DNA from 2 places in the Rhizobium anhuiense bv. trifolii genome. Region 2 is predicted to be linked to the other one. Evidence: predicted binding sites of a transcription regulator. Region 2 holds the regulator's gene; the other holds the start of a gene.

Region 1 (5,732 bases), on a different replicon from region 2:
GATGCGCCAGGTCTTCATCATCCCATATTGCGAGCCCTCGAGCTTCCACCATGCCGGCGTGAAGGCGCCGCGCTTGTCGCCGTAATCGCCGGGCGATGTCCAGGTGCCGATCGCCATGCCGTTGACCCAGAGCGTGATATCGGAGGGCCAGTCCGGATTGGTGCCGGGCACCTCGGACGACAGCTCCAGCGAAAACTCGATGGCGCGGATATCCTTGTTCAACACCTTGGCGTTGTTGGGGAATTTATATTCCACATAGCCCCGGCCGAACCAGACGAGCCCGGCCTGCATGCGCTGCGGATCGAGGAAATAGTCGGGCACATCGAGGGGACCGATGACGCTCTCGGTCGAGCAAAGACCGCAAGGCGCATGGACGTCGCAACTGGTGTACAACCCCACAGGCATCTCGACTTCGATGATATTGTTGGCCCTTTGGGCAGCACTTTCCTCGAAGCTGATCAGAATTTCGCTGTAGATCGCCGAGCAGATCTTCTGATTTCCCTTGCGGGCTTTCGCCAGCTGGGAATCGACAAGCCGGGCGTCCTCCAAAATCTGGATGCCGGTTGCGACGGTGGATTGGGGGAGGGAAAGCGCGCGTGCGATGTCGTTGATATTCATCGGCCCTTTGGCACAGAGCAGCTTGAGAATCTCAATCCGCGCCGGCGCCGAAAGGGCGCGGATCGCATCGTTATTTTCGCCGGCGGCAATCGTCAAAAACGAGCGTTCCATCATTCCCCCATGATTTCCGATAAAATGATGTATATCGGAAATCATGATACATCAAGTGGGGATGCTTCGACGGTTTGATTGTTATTGTTGAGAAAGACGTCATTCCTAATGCCCGGCCGACTTGGGCAGCAGATCGGCATCCGTCAGGCTTCCCAAGAAAGCGACGATGTCGTCGATCTCGGGGTCGGTGAGGGCAGGCGCATCGCCGGACTTCCGGCCGAAGGGTGGGTCCTGGTTGAGATTGTCCCAATAGGCTTGCGGCAGGTCGTCATATCTACGGACCGTGCCATCTGAATTTTTCGGATACCACCGGCCGGGATCGCTGTCGCGGGTCGCATAGAAGGAGACGACGTCGCGCAGCGAGTGGAAATAGCCGTTGTGGAAGAAGCTCTTCTTCAGAGCGACATTGCGCAGCGTCGGGGTGCGGAACAGGCCGCAATAGTCGCTGCGTCCAGCAAAGTCGGTGCGCTGAGGGCCGCAGAGGCCGAGATCGTGATAGTTCGGATCGCTATTGGCCGGGATTGCCATATTGCGGGGAGCGGCGAGCCCGAGGAAGCCGAAATCGGAAAATTGCGGCGGTTCGCCGTCATTGGCAGGCTCGCTCAGATGACAGCTCGAACAGTTGCCCTTGGCCGGATCCTCGAACAGCTGCCGCCCCCGTAGCTCCTGCGCTGTCAGCGTCGCCTTGCCGGCGAGAAAGGCGTCGTAGCGGCTGGAATAGGGATAAAAATCCGGGCCGCTCTGTTCGAAGGTGGCGAGCGCCTCGGCGGCGGCGTCGAAGGCATCGTCGGGATTGTCGAACACCGTCTCGCCGAATGCCGCCTCGATGTCATCGGCATAGGCTGCCTTCTGCAGCTTTGCCACCACTTCGGCCGCATCCTTGTTTCCCATCTCGAAGGGCGAAAGCAACGGGATCTTCGCCTGATCGGCGCCGTGGTCGACACGGCCGTCCCAGGTCAGGCCGCCGGTCGGGCCATTGTCGACGCTTTCGTCGCCCTCGTCCTCGGAATCGTAATAATGCTCGGTGAAGGTGGGTACCGCCTGGAGGTAGCGCAGCGTCGGCACGGCGCGCAGCCCCGGCCGGTCCATATGCTGGCCGCCGATTTCGACCGGTGTGGCCGATGCCGGACCGAAGGCGTGAGCCGGATCATGGCAGGACGCGCAGGCCTGGAGCCCCGAGGCCGACAGCGAGGCATCCGAGAATATCTTGCGGCCGAGCGCGGTGAGCGTTTCGGCTCGGGCAAAGGCCTCGGCGCGCGACATCGGGCCGGGATGCAGGCCGGCCGTGGTCGCCGCGCTGCTTTGCCGCAGCGGAAGACTGGCAAGACAGAGCGCCACAGCACCCATGCTCACCGCCAGGCCGGACCGCACAAGCCAGATGGTCTTGATTGCCATGATAAGGATTCCAATAGCTTAAGACTGGTTTGCTCCATGATCGAACCTGGTTGCAACAAATTGATGACGGCTATCGCCTGCGGCATCACGCCAACCCCCGATGTCACAAAGTTGATAGACGGCCGGAATAGCGTTTGGACGCCCCCGAGCGTTCTCCGCTCCCTCTAGCCAACGCCCCCTAGCCATGAGGAACTGACGTGAAAAGACTGAAGACCCTCCATTCCATCTGTCTCGCCGGATCGGCCATCGTGCCGTTTGCGATCACAACGGCAGCCCATGCGACGCCCGCCGGTTACGACAAGATCGACAATGTCGTCGTCATCTATGCCGAAAACCGCAGCTTCGATAATCTCTACGGCAGCTTTCCCGGCGTCGACGGGCTCTCGAACGCGACCGTCGATCACGCCCGCCAGCTCGACCGCGACGGCCAGCCGCTATCCGAACTGCCGCCCGCCTGGGGCGGCCTCACCGCCAAAGGCGTGACGCCTGCCGTCACCGAGGCGCAGTCGGCCCATCTTGCCAACGCCACCTTTGAGATCGACGATCCCAACGGTTTTGCGCAGTCGCCTTCGGTCATCACCCGCGATCTCTGGCACCGCTTCTACCAGGAGCAGATGCAGATCGACGGCGGCAAGAACGACAAATTCGTCGCCTGGGCCGATTCCGGCAGCCTCGTCATGGGGCACTACGACGGCTCCGTCCTGCCGATGTGGCAGGTCGCCAAGAAATACGTCATTGCCGACAACTTCTTCCAGGGCGCCTTCGGCGGTTCCTTCCTCAATCATTTCGCGCTGGTCTGCGCCTGCACGCCCTATTATCCCGACGCCGACAAGAACCCGGCAAAGCCGACCATTGCCAAGGTCGATGCGGACGGCACGTCGCTTGTTGTGGCGGAAAACGGCCCGAAGTCGGCGCTGGAGGGCGCCCCGAAATTCGTCTCCGACGGCACGCTGACCCCCGACTTCTACGCCGTCAACACCATGCAGCCGCCCTACCAGCCGAGCGCCAATCCGCCGGCCAAGGACGGCGATCCGGCCTATGCCGATCCCACCGCCGCAACGACGCTGCCTCCGCAGCATGAAATCACCATCGGCGACCTGCTGTCGCTGAAGGGCGTCAGCTGGGCATGGTATAGCGGCGCCTGGCAGGCAGCCCTCGACGGCAAGAACGCCACGCCGGTGCCGAACTTCCAGTTCCACCACCAGCCGTTCAACTATTTCGCCAATTTCGCGCCAGGCACGCCGGCGCGCGCCGAACATCTGAGGGATGGCGGTCTTGGCGGCGAAGCCTTCCTCAGGGATATCGACGATGGCAAGCTGCCCGCGGTCTCCTTCTACAAACCGCAGGGCAACCTCAACGAACATGGCGGTTATGCCGACGTGTCGAGCGGCGACCAGCATCTTGCCGATATCGTCTCCCACCTCGAGAAGAGCCCGCAATGGAGCCATATGCTCGTCATCGTCACCTATGACGAGAATGGCGGCTTCTGGGATCACGTCGCGCCGCCGAAGGCCGATCGCTGGGGCCCGGGCAACCGCATTCCGGCCTTCATCATCTCGCCCTTCGCCAAGAGCGGCATGGTCGATCACACCCAGTACGACACGACCTCGATCATCCGCTTCATCACCGCGCGCTATGATTTGCCGGTGCTGCCCGGCATCCTCGCCCGCGACAAGGCGCTGCGCAACAATGATCGGCCGCCGATGGGCGACCTCACAGCCGCGCTCGACCTGACGCATTGACGATTGCGAGCGGCCCCTGTTCGGGGCCGCTCCATCTGTTTCTTTACGTATTCCGGACGCAAAACCGCTGCGGACTTTTGCTGGAACTGCTTGCCGTCACCGCCGCAGTAATGGTCGCAATGCGGTCTGCGTTTCCTTCAGCAGCGGCAGATACCGCTCCTTCATCTCCGCGGCCGGCACGAGAGCGGCCGGCGCCCCGATATTGATCGCCGCGACGGTTTCGCCGCGGTCGTTGTCGATGGGCACGGCAATGGAGCAGAGACCGATCTCCAGCTCCTGATCGATGATGGCGTAGCCCTCGGCGCGCACACGGCGGAATTCTGTGATGAGCTCCTCCGGATCGGTTCTGGTATTCACAGTGTTCTTCTTCAGCTCGCTGCGGGCCAGGATGGCGCGCGCCTCGCTCTCGGAAAGGGCCGCAAGCAGCACCCGGCCCATCGAGGCGCAGTAGGCGGGCAGGCGGCTTCCGGGGGTCAAATTGATCGACATGACGCGGCGCTGCGAGGCGCGGGCGACATAGACGATTTCGGTGCCGTCGAGCACCGAGGCCGAGGCACTCTGGCCGGCCTTTTCGGAGAGAAGATCGAGATGCGGTTGCAGCAGCGCCGGCAGCGGCGTCGCCGCGAGATAGGCATGGCCAAGCCGCAGGATCTTCGGTGTCAGGGTGAAGAACTTGCCGTCGTAATCGGCATAACCGAGTTCGGCGAGCGTCAGCAGCGAGCGGCGCACGGCGGCGCGATCGAGCGCCGTCAGTTTCGACGCCTCGGCAATGGAAAGCCGCTGCCGCGTCTCACCGAAGGCTTCAATGACTTTCAGGCCGCGGGCAAAACCGCTGACGAAATCCGTTTCGCGCATGGTGGGCTCCTGTCTTGGGGTTGCCTGTCGGACCGCGTTCTATCGTGCTTCGCCCTTCGCTTGCGCTTCGGGCATTCGTCGCTGCAATCGATTCGCTGGATCGATTGCTCGGGCTGCGCCCGACCACTCCTTATTGTGCGATATACGAACAAATGTCAAATATCGCACAAACTTCTTGCCGTCCGGCCCGCTGCGCTTTATCCCTGACGCTCGAAGGACGGGAACCAGTTCCCGATCGCATAGCCAAGGAGAGATCCCGCATGGACAAGACAGTCGGGAGCACGGCGGAAGCCGTCTCTGAGATCGGTGACGGCGCGACCGTCATGATCGGTGGTTTCGGTGGCTCGGGCGCGCCGATCGAGCTCATTCATGCCCTGATCGACAAGGGCTCGAAGAACCTGACCGTGATCAACAACAATGCCGGCAACGGGCGCATCGGCATCGCCGCGATGATCGATGCCGGCTTGGTCCGGAAAATGATCTGTTCCTTTCCGCGGTCGTCGGATCCGCGCGCCTTCACGGATAAATATCTAGCCGGCGAGATCGAGCTCGAGCTGGTGCCGCAGGGAACGCTTGCCGAGCGCATCCGCGCCGGCGGGGCGGGCATCCCTGCTTTCTATACGCCGACGGCTTACGGCACCGAACTGGCCAACGGCAAGGTCATCGCCGAGTTCGATGGCCGCCACTATGTGCAGGAGCGCTGGCTGAAGGCCGACTTTGCGATCGTGAAGGCTGAAATCGGCGATATCCAGGGCAACCTCACCTACAACAAGGCCGGCCGCAACTTCAATCCGCTGATGTGCATGGCGGCGGAAAAGACGATCGTCCAGGTCTCGTCGATCGTGCCGGCCGGCGGCATCGATCCCGAACACGTGGTGACACCCGGCATCTTCGTCGACCGCGTTGTCGCCGTTCCCAATCCCCAACAGGAAGAAGAGCTCATTCGAGCCGGAGTGGCCTACGTATGACCATCGACACTCGTGAAGACATCAAGCTTTCCAACGCGCAGAT
Region 2 (5,732 bases):
TGCAGATGGTGTTCCACCACGTTCTGCCGCTCGCCATGCCCGGCATCCTCACCGGCACGATCATCGGCCTGGCGCATGCGCTCGGCGAAACCGCGCCGCTGCTCCTGATCGGCATGGTCGCCTTCGTCGCCAACGCGCCGACGACGCCGCTCGATCCCTCGACGGCTCTGCCCGTACAGGTCTATATGTGGGCCAACGAGGCCGAACGTGCCTTCGTCGAGCGTACTTCGGGTGCCATCATCGTTCTGCTCCTGTTCCTGATCGTCATGAACATGGGCGCCATCCTCTTGCGTCGTCGCTTCGAGCGCCGCTGGTAAACGGAGTTAAACATCATGAACATGTTGACGGAAGCTGCAGTTGAAAAGGCGCTGGATCACAAGATGAGCAACGTCCCGTATAAGATGATCGGAAAGGATGTCTCGGTTTACTACGGCGAAAAGCGCGCGCTTTTCGATGTGAACCTGAACATCCGCGAAAACACCGTAACCGCCCTGATCGGCCCGTCCGGCTGCGGCAAGTCGACCTTCCTGCGGAGCCTCAACCGCATGAACGACACGATCGACGGATGCCGCGTCACCGGCAAGATCACGCTCGATACCGACGATATCTATGATCCGGATATCGACGTCGTCGAACTTCGCGCCCGCGTCGGCATGGTCTTCCAGAAGCCGAACCCGTTTCCGAAGACGATCTACGAAAACGTCTCCTACGGCCCGCGCATCCATGGCCTGGCCAAGTCGAAGGCCGATCTCGACCAGATCGTCGAGACCAGCCTGCAGCGCGCCGGCCTCTGGAACGAGGTCAAGGACCGCGTGCATGAATCCGGCACCGGCCTGTCCGGCGGTCAGCAGCAGCGCCTCTGCATTGCCCGTGCCGTCGCCGTCAGCCCTGAGGTCATCCTGATGGACGAGCCCTGCTCGGCGCTCGACCCGATCGCCACCGCCAAGGTCGAGGAACTGATCCACGAGCTGCGCGAGAACTACACGATCGTCATCGTTACCCACTCCATGCAGCAGGCCGCGCGCGTCTCGCAGCGCACCGCCATGTTCCACCTCGGCAATCTCGTCGAGGAGAACGACACCGACAAGATGTTCACCAATCCGGACGATCCGCGCACCCAGGATTACATCATGGGTCGCTTCGGCTGATCCTGGCGTCACCAAGCCTTTCCGTTATTCGAGGATAAAGCCCCATGGCATCGACACATATTTATTCTGCCTATGATGATGATCTGAAGTTCCTGTCCAGGCGGATTTCCGAAATGGGCGGCCTGGCCGAGCAGATGGTCGCCGAAGCCGTGCGGGCGCTGGTCAACGGCGATACCGCGCTGGCGCAGAAGGTCATCTCCGACGATGTGATCCTCGATCACGCCGAACGCGAAATCGGCGACAAGGCGATCGTCACCATCGCCCGCCGTCAGCCGATGGCCGCGGACCTGCGCGAAATCATGGGCTCGATCCGCATCGCCGCCGATCTCGAACGCGTCGGCGACCTCGGCAAGAACACCGCCAAACGCGTCATCGCCGTCCAAAGCACCGGCGTTCCCCGCAAGCTCGCCCGCGGCCTCGAGCATCTCTCCGAACTGGCGCTCGTCCAGCTCAAGGAAGTGCTCGATGTCTACACCAATCGCTCCGCCGACAAGGCGAACGCGATCCGCGAACGCGACAACGAGATCGACGCGATGTACACCTCGCTGTTTCGCGAGCTCCTGACCTACATGATGGAAGATCCGCGCAACATCACCAGCTGCACGCATCTTCTCTTCTGCGCCAAGAACATCGAGCGCATCGGCGACCACGCCACCAACATCGCCGAGACGATCTTTTACATGGCGACAGGTGCGCAGCCGGAAGGCGATCGTCCGAAAGACGACAGCGCCAACACCGTCGGCGCGGTAACCGAATAACCGCCCGGGCCGGACGGCCGGGCTAGAAGCTTGCGTGCGCGCCCATCCGGGGCGCGCAAAGAGGTCGCAGCCAATTCTGAATTTGCGCAGGGTGCATTGCTTGAACCATCCCCGGTTCAAGGATCATGCGCGAGGAGACCGACACGCATGATCCCGAGAGTTGCAGTTGTTGAAGACGAGGAAGCCCTGAGCGTGCTTCTTCGCTACAATCTCGAAGCGGAAGGCTTCGAGGTCGATACCATCCTTCGTGGCGACGAAGCCGAAATGCGGCTTCAGGAGCGCACGCCCGATCTGCTCATCCTCGATTGGATGCTGCCTGGCGTCTCCGGCATCGAACTCTGCCGGCGCCTGCGCATGCGGCCGGAAACCGAGCGCCTGCCGATCATCATGCTGACGGCGCGCGGCGAAGAGAGCGAGCGCGTCCGCGGGCTTTCGACGGGGGCCGACGATTATGTCGTCAAGCCCTTCTCGACCCCCGAGCTCGTTGCCCGCGTCAAGGCGATGCTGCGCCGCGCCCGTCCCGAGGTGCTGTCGACGGTGCTGAAATGCGGCGATATCGAACTCGACCGCGAAACCCACCGGGTCCATCGCAAGACCCGCGAAGTCCGCCTCGGCCCCACCGAATTCCGCCTGCTGGAATTCCTGATGTCGTCGCCGGGCCGGGTCTTCTCCCGCTCGCAGCTTCTCGACGGTGTCTGGGGCCACGATATCTATGTCGACGAACGCACCGTCGACGTCCATGTCGGCCGCCTGCGCAAGGCGCTGAATTTCTCCAACATGCAGGACGTCATCCGCACCGTCCGCGGCGCCGGTTATTCGATGGAAGCCTGAGGGCCTCCATTCTGATTGCTGACAACGTCGCTCGAGCTAGCGTCTGCCCCTCACCCTAACCCTCTCCCCGTAAAACGGGGCGAGGGGACGTGCCCTGCGACAGGTTAGCGGGGAACGGAGAGGTCGCGGCATATCCCCTTCGCCCCGCAAGCGGGGAGAAGGTGCCGGCAGGCGGATGAGGGGCAGCCATCCGCGCGAACCAATAACCACAAAAAAACGGGCCAGTCGGCCCGTTTCTCATGTGCGGCGATGTTACCCGCTCAGCTGGCCCGCGCTGCTGCCCGGCGGCGTTCGTTGACCGGCTGGTAGGCAAGCTTCTGGTGATAGCTGCAATAGGGCGAATTGTCGGGGGATTCGCAGCCGCAGAAGTGGAAGTCGTCCTTCAGCGGATCGCCGACCGGCCACTTGCAGGTGCGTTCGGTCAGTTCCGTCAGGCCGAGGCGTCGGGAAATCGGAACGACCACGTTGCCTCTCGGCACGTATTCCATTTCCTCGATCGTTTCGATCTCGATCTCTTCCTTCAGCATCGTCGCGCCCTGCTGGCGGGTAACGGTGCGAGTGGCGACCCGTGAGGCGTAGTTCGGCGCGCGCGGCGCAGAAGTATTGCGTTTCGGCGTTCGGGCGGCATTGGCGGTACCGCCGGCCTTGGCACGGCCGGGGAGGCTCAGCCGATGCACCTTGCCGATGACCGCGTTTCTGCTGACGCCACCAAGTTGTGCCGCGATCTGGCTGGCGCTCAGTCCTTCGGCCCAGAGCTTCTTGAGTTTCTCGACCCGCTCGTCTGTCCAGTTCATGCCCTGTCTCCACCTTTTGCGTTGGTGATGGCAGAATCCCTCACCGTTGTCCCGGAAGGCTCCGAAACAAGAAACGCTTGATCAATTTTGGTGACTAGTTCCGCCGCATGCAGTCTAGTAATTGAACTTTAACCTAGTGTGAGGCTGACTCCGTGACAAGAGTCGCATGAATCCGGATGAATCGAATTTCAAGTTTTCCCCAACTTGCTGCCCCGGCGTGGCATTTCTGCAATAATGCCTGTTGAGGACGGATAATGCTGCTGTACAAGCTTGCTGCATGCGCTAAGGGCGCAGTTTTGTTGACATTGCAGCGCGAAAAGGAAATAGTGCCAGTCGCCGCCGCAAGGCGGCATTTTTGATTTTTCGGGCCTGGTTTTCTTAGCCGGAGTCCGGAGCTTGATAACATCGATGGGAGATCGCGCTATGGCTGAAGCCGCGCCGCTTTATGACACCTATTCTCGTGCCCCGTTGCGGTTCGAGCGAGGCGAGGGCGTGTGGCTGATCACCGAAAGCGGCGAGCGATATCTCGATTTCGGCGCCGGCGTCGCCGTCACTTCGGTCGGCCACAGCAATCCGCATGTGGTCGGCGCGCTGAAGGAGCAGGCCGACAAGGTCTGGCATCTCTCCAACATCTATGAGATCCCCGGCCAGGAGCGTCTGGCCAAACGGCTGACCGACGCCACCTTCGCCGACAAGGTGTTCTTCACCAATTCGGGCGCCGAGGCGCTCGAATGCGCGATCAAGACGGCGCGCCGTTATCAGTATTCCAAGGGTCATCCCGAGCGCTTCCATATCATCACCTTCGAGGGCGCCTTTCACGGCCGGACGCTGGCGACGATCGCCGCCGGCGGCCAGGAGAAATATCTTGAGGGCTTCGGCCCCAAGGCGCCGGGTTTCGATCAGGTGGCTTTCGGCGACATCGAAGCGGTGCGCGCCGCGATCACCGATGCCACCGCCGGAATTCTCATCGAGCCGGTGCAGGGCGAGGGCGGCGTGCGTCCGGCCACCCCCGAATTCATGAAGGCGCTTCGCCAGATCTGCGACGAAAATGGCCTGCTGCTGATCCTCGACGAGGTCCAGACCGGGGTCGGGCGCACCGGCAGGCTCTTCGCCCATGAATGGTCGGGCGTCACCCCCGACATCATGGCGGTCGCCAAGGGAATCGGCGGCGGTTTCCCGCTCGGCGCCTGCCTTGCCACAGCAGAGGCTGCCTCCGGCATGAAGGCCGGCACGCACGGCTCGACCTATGGCGGCAATCCGCTCGCCATGGCCGTCGGCAGCGCCGTGCTCGACATCATTCTCGCCGATGGCTTCCTCCAGCAGGTGCGCGACGTCGCGCTTGTCTTCCGCCAGGGCCTCGCCTCGCTGAAGGACCGTTATCCCGATGTGATCGAGGATATCAGAGGTGAGGGGCTGTTGCTCGGCGTCAAGGCCGCCATTCCCTCAGCCGAACTGCTGCAGGCGATCCGCGCCGCCCATCTGCTCGGCGTGCCCGCCGGCGACAATGTCATCCGTCTTCTTCCGCCCCTCGTGGTCACCGCCGAGGAAGCCCGCGAGGGCCTTGCCCGCATCGAGCGCGCTGCCGAGAGCATTCGCGCCTCCAAGGTCAAGAAGACGGCTTGAAGGGATTGCCGCCTGCGGGCGCAGCACAGGTAAGAAGACTATGGCTCCTAAACATTTCCTCGATCTTTCGGCGGTCACGTCAGCCGATCTCAGAACCATCATGAACGATGCGCTCGCCCGCAAGCAGGCCTTCAAGGCCGGCACGGGCGACAAGCCGCTCGCCGGCAAGATGCTGGCGATGATCTTCGAGAAGCCGTCGACGCGCACCCGCGTCTCCTTCGATGTCGGCATGCGCCAGCTCGGCGGCGAAACGCTGTTCCTGTCCGGCACCGAGATGCAGCTCGGCCGCGCCGAGACGATCGGCGACACGGCCAAGGTGCTATCGCGTTATGTCGATGCGATCATGATCCGCACCACCGAGCATTCCAGGCTGCTGGAGCTTGCCGAGCACGCGACCGTGCCCGTGATCAATGCGCTGACGGATGACACCCATCCCTGCCAGATCATGGCCGATATCATGACCTTCGAAGAGCATCGCGGCCCGATCAAGGGCAAGACCATCGCCTGGACCGGCGACGGCAACAATGTGCTGCATTCGCTGGTCGAAGGGGCGGCGCGCTTCGGCTATCGCATGAACA

The links. Region 2 encodes PhoB, which activates phosphate uptake and scavenging genes when phosphate is short. Its sites were predicted from a motif close to TGTCATNNANCTGTCAT; they were not measured.
Region 1: the regulator PhoB is predicted to act here: its motif matches at 2,177-2,193, upstream of NE851_RS03355 (acid phosphatase).

Annotation. Positions count from the first base shown of each region.
Region 1 is NZ_CP098801.1:694,273-700,004, forward strand. It holds gene NE851_RS03345 (ArsR/SmtB family transcription factor) at 1-732, opposite strand, end outside; gene NE851_RS03350 (cytochrome-c peroxidase) at 835-2,124, opposite strand; gene NE851_RS03355 (acid phosphatase) at 2,322-3,866, shown strand; gene NE851_RS03360 (IclR family transcriptional regulator domain-containing protein) at 3,963-4,721, opposite strand; gene NE851_RS03365 (3-oxoacid CoA-transferase subunit A) at 4,982-5,689, shown strand; gene NE851_RS03370 (3-oxoacid CoA-transferase subunit B) at 5,686-5,732, shown strand, end outside.
Region 2 is NZ_CP098803.1:831,299-837,030, forward strand. It holds gene pstA (phosphate ABC transporter permease PstA) at 1-317, shown strand, start outside; gene pstB (phosphate ABC transporter ATP-binding protein PstB) at 333-1,148, shown strand; gene phoU (phosphate signaling complex protein PhoU) at 1,193-1,906, shown strand; gene phoB (phosphate regulon transcriptional regulator PhoB) at 2,054-2,737, shown strand; gene NE851_RS12695 (GcrA family cell cycle regulator) at 2,998-3,531, opposite strand; gene NE851_RS12700 (aspartate aminotransferase family protein) at 3,955-5,154, shown strand; gene argF (ornithine carbamoyltransferase) at 5,195-5,732, shown strand, end outside.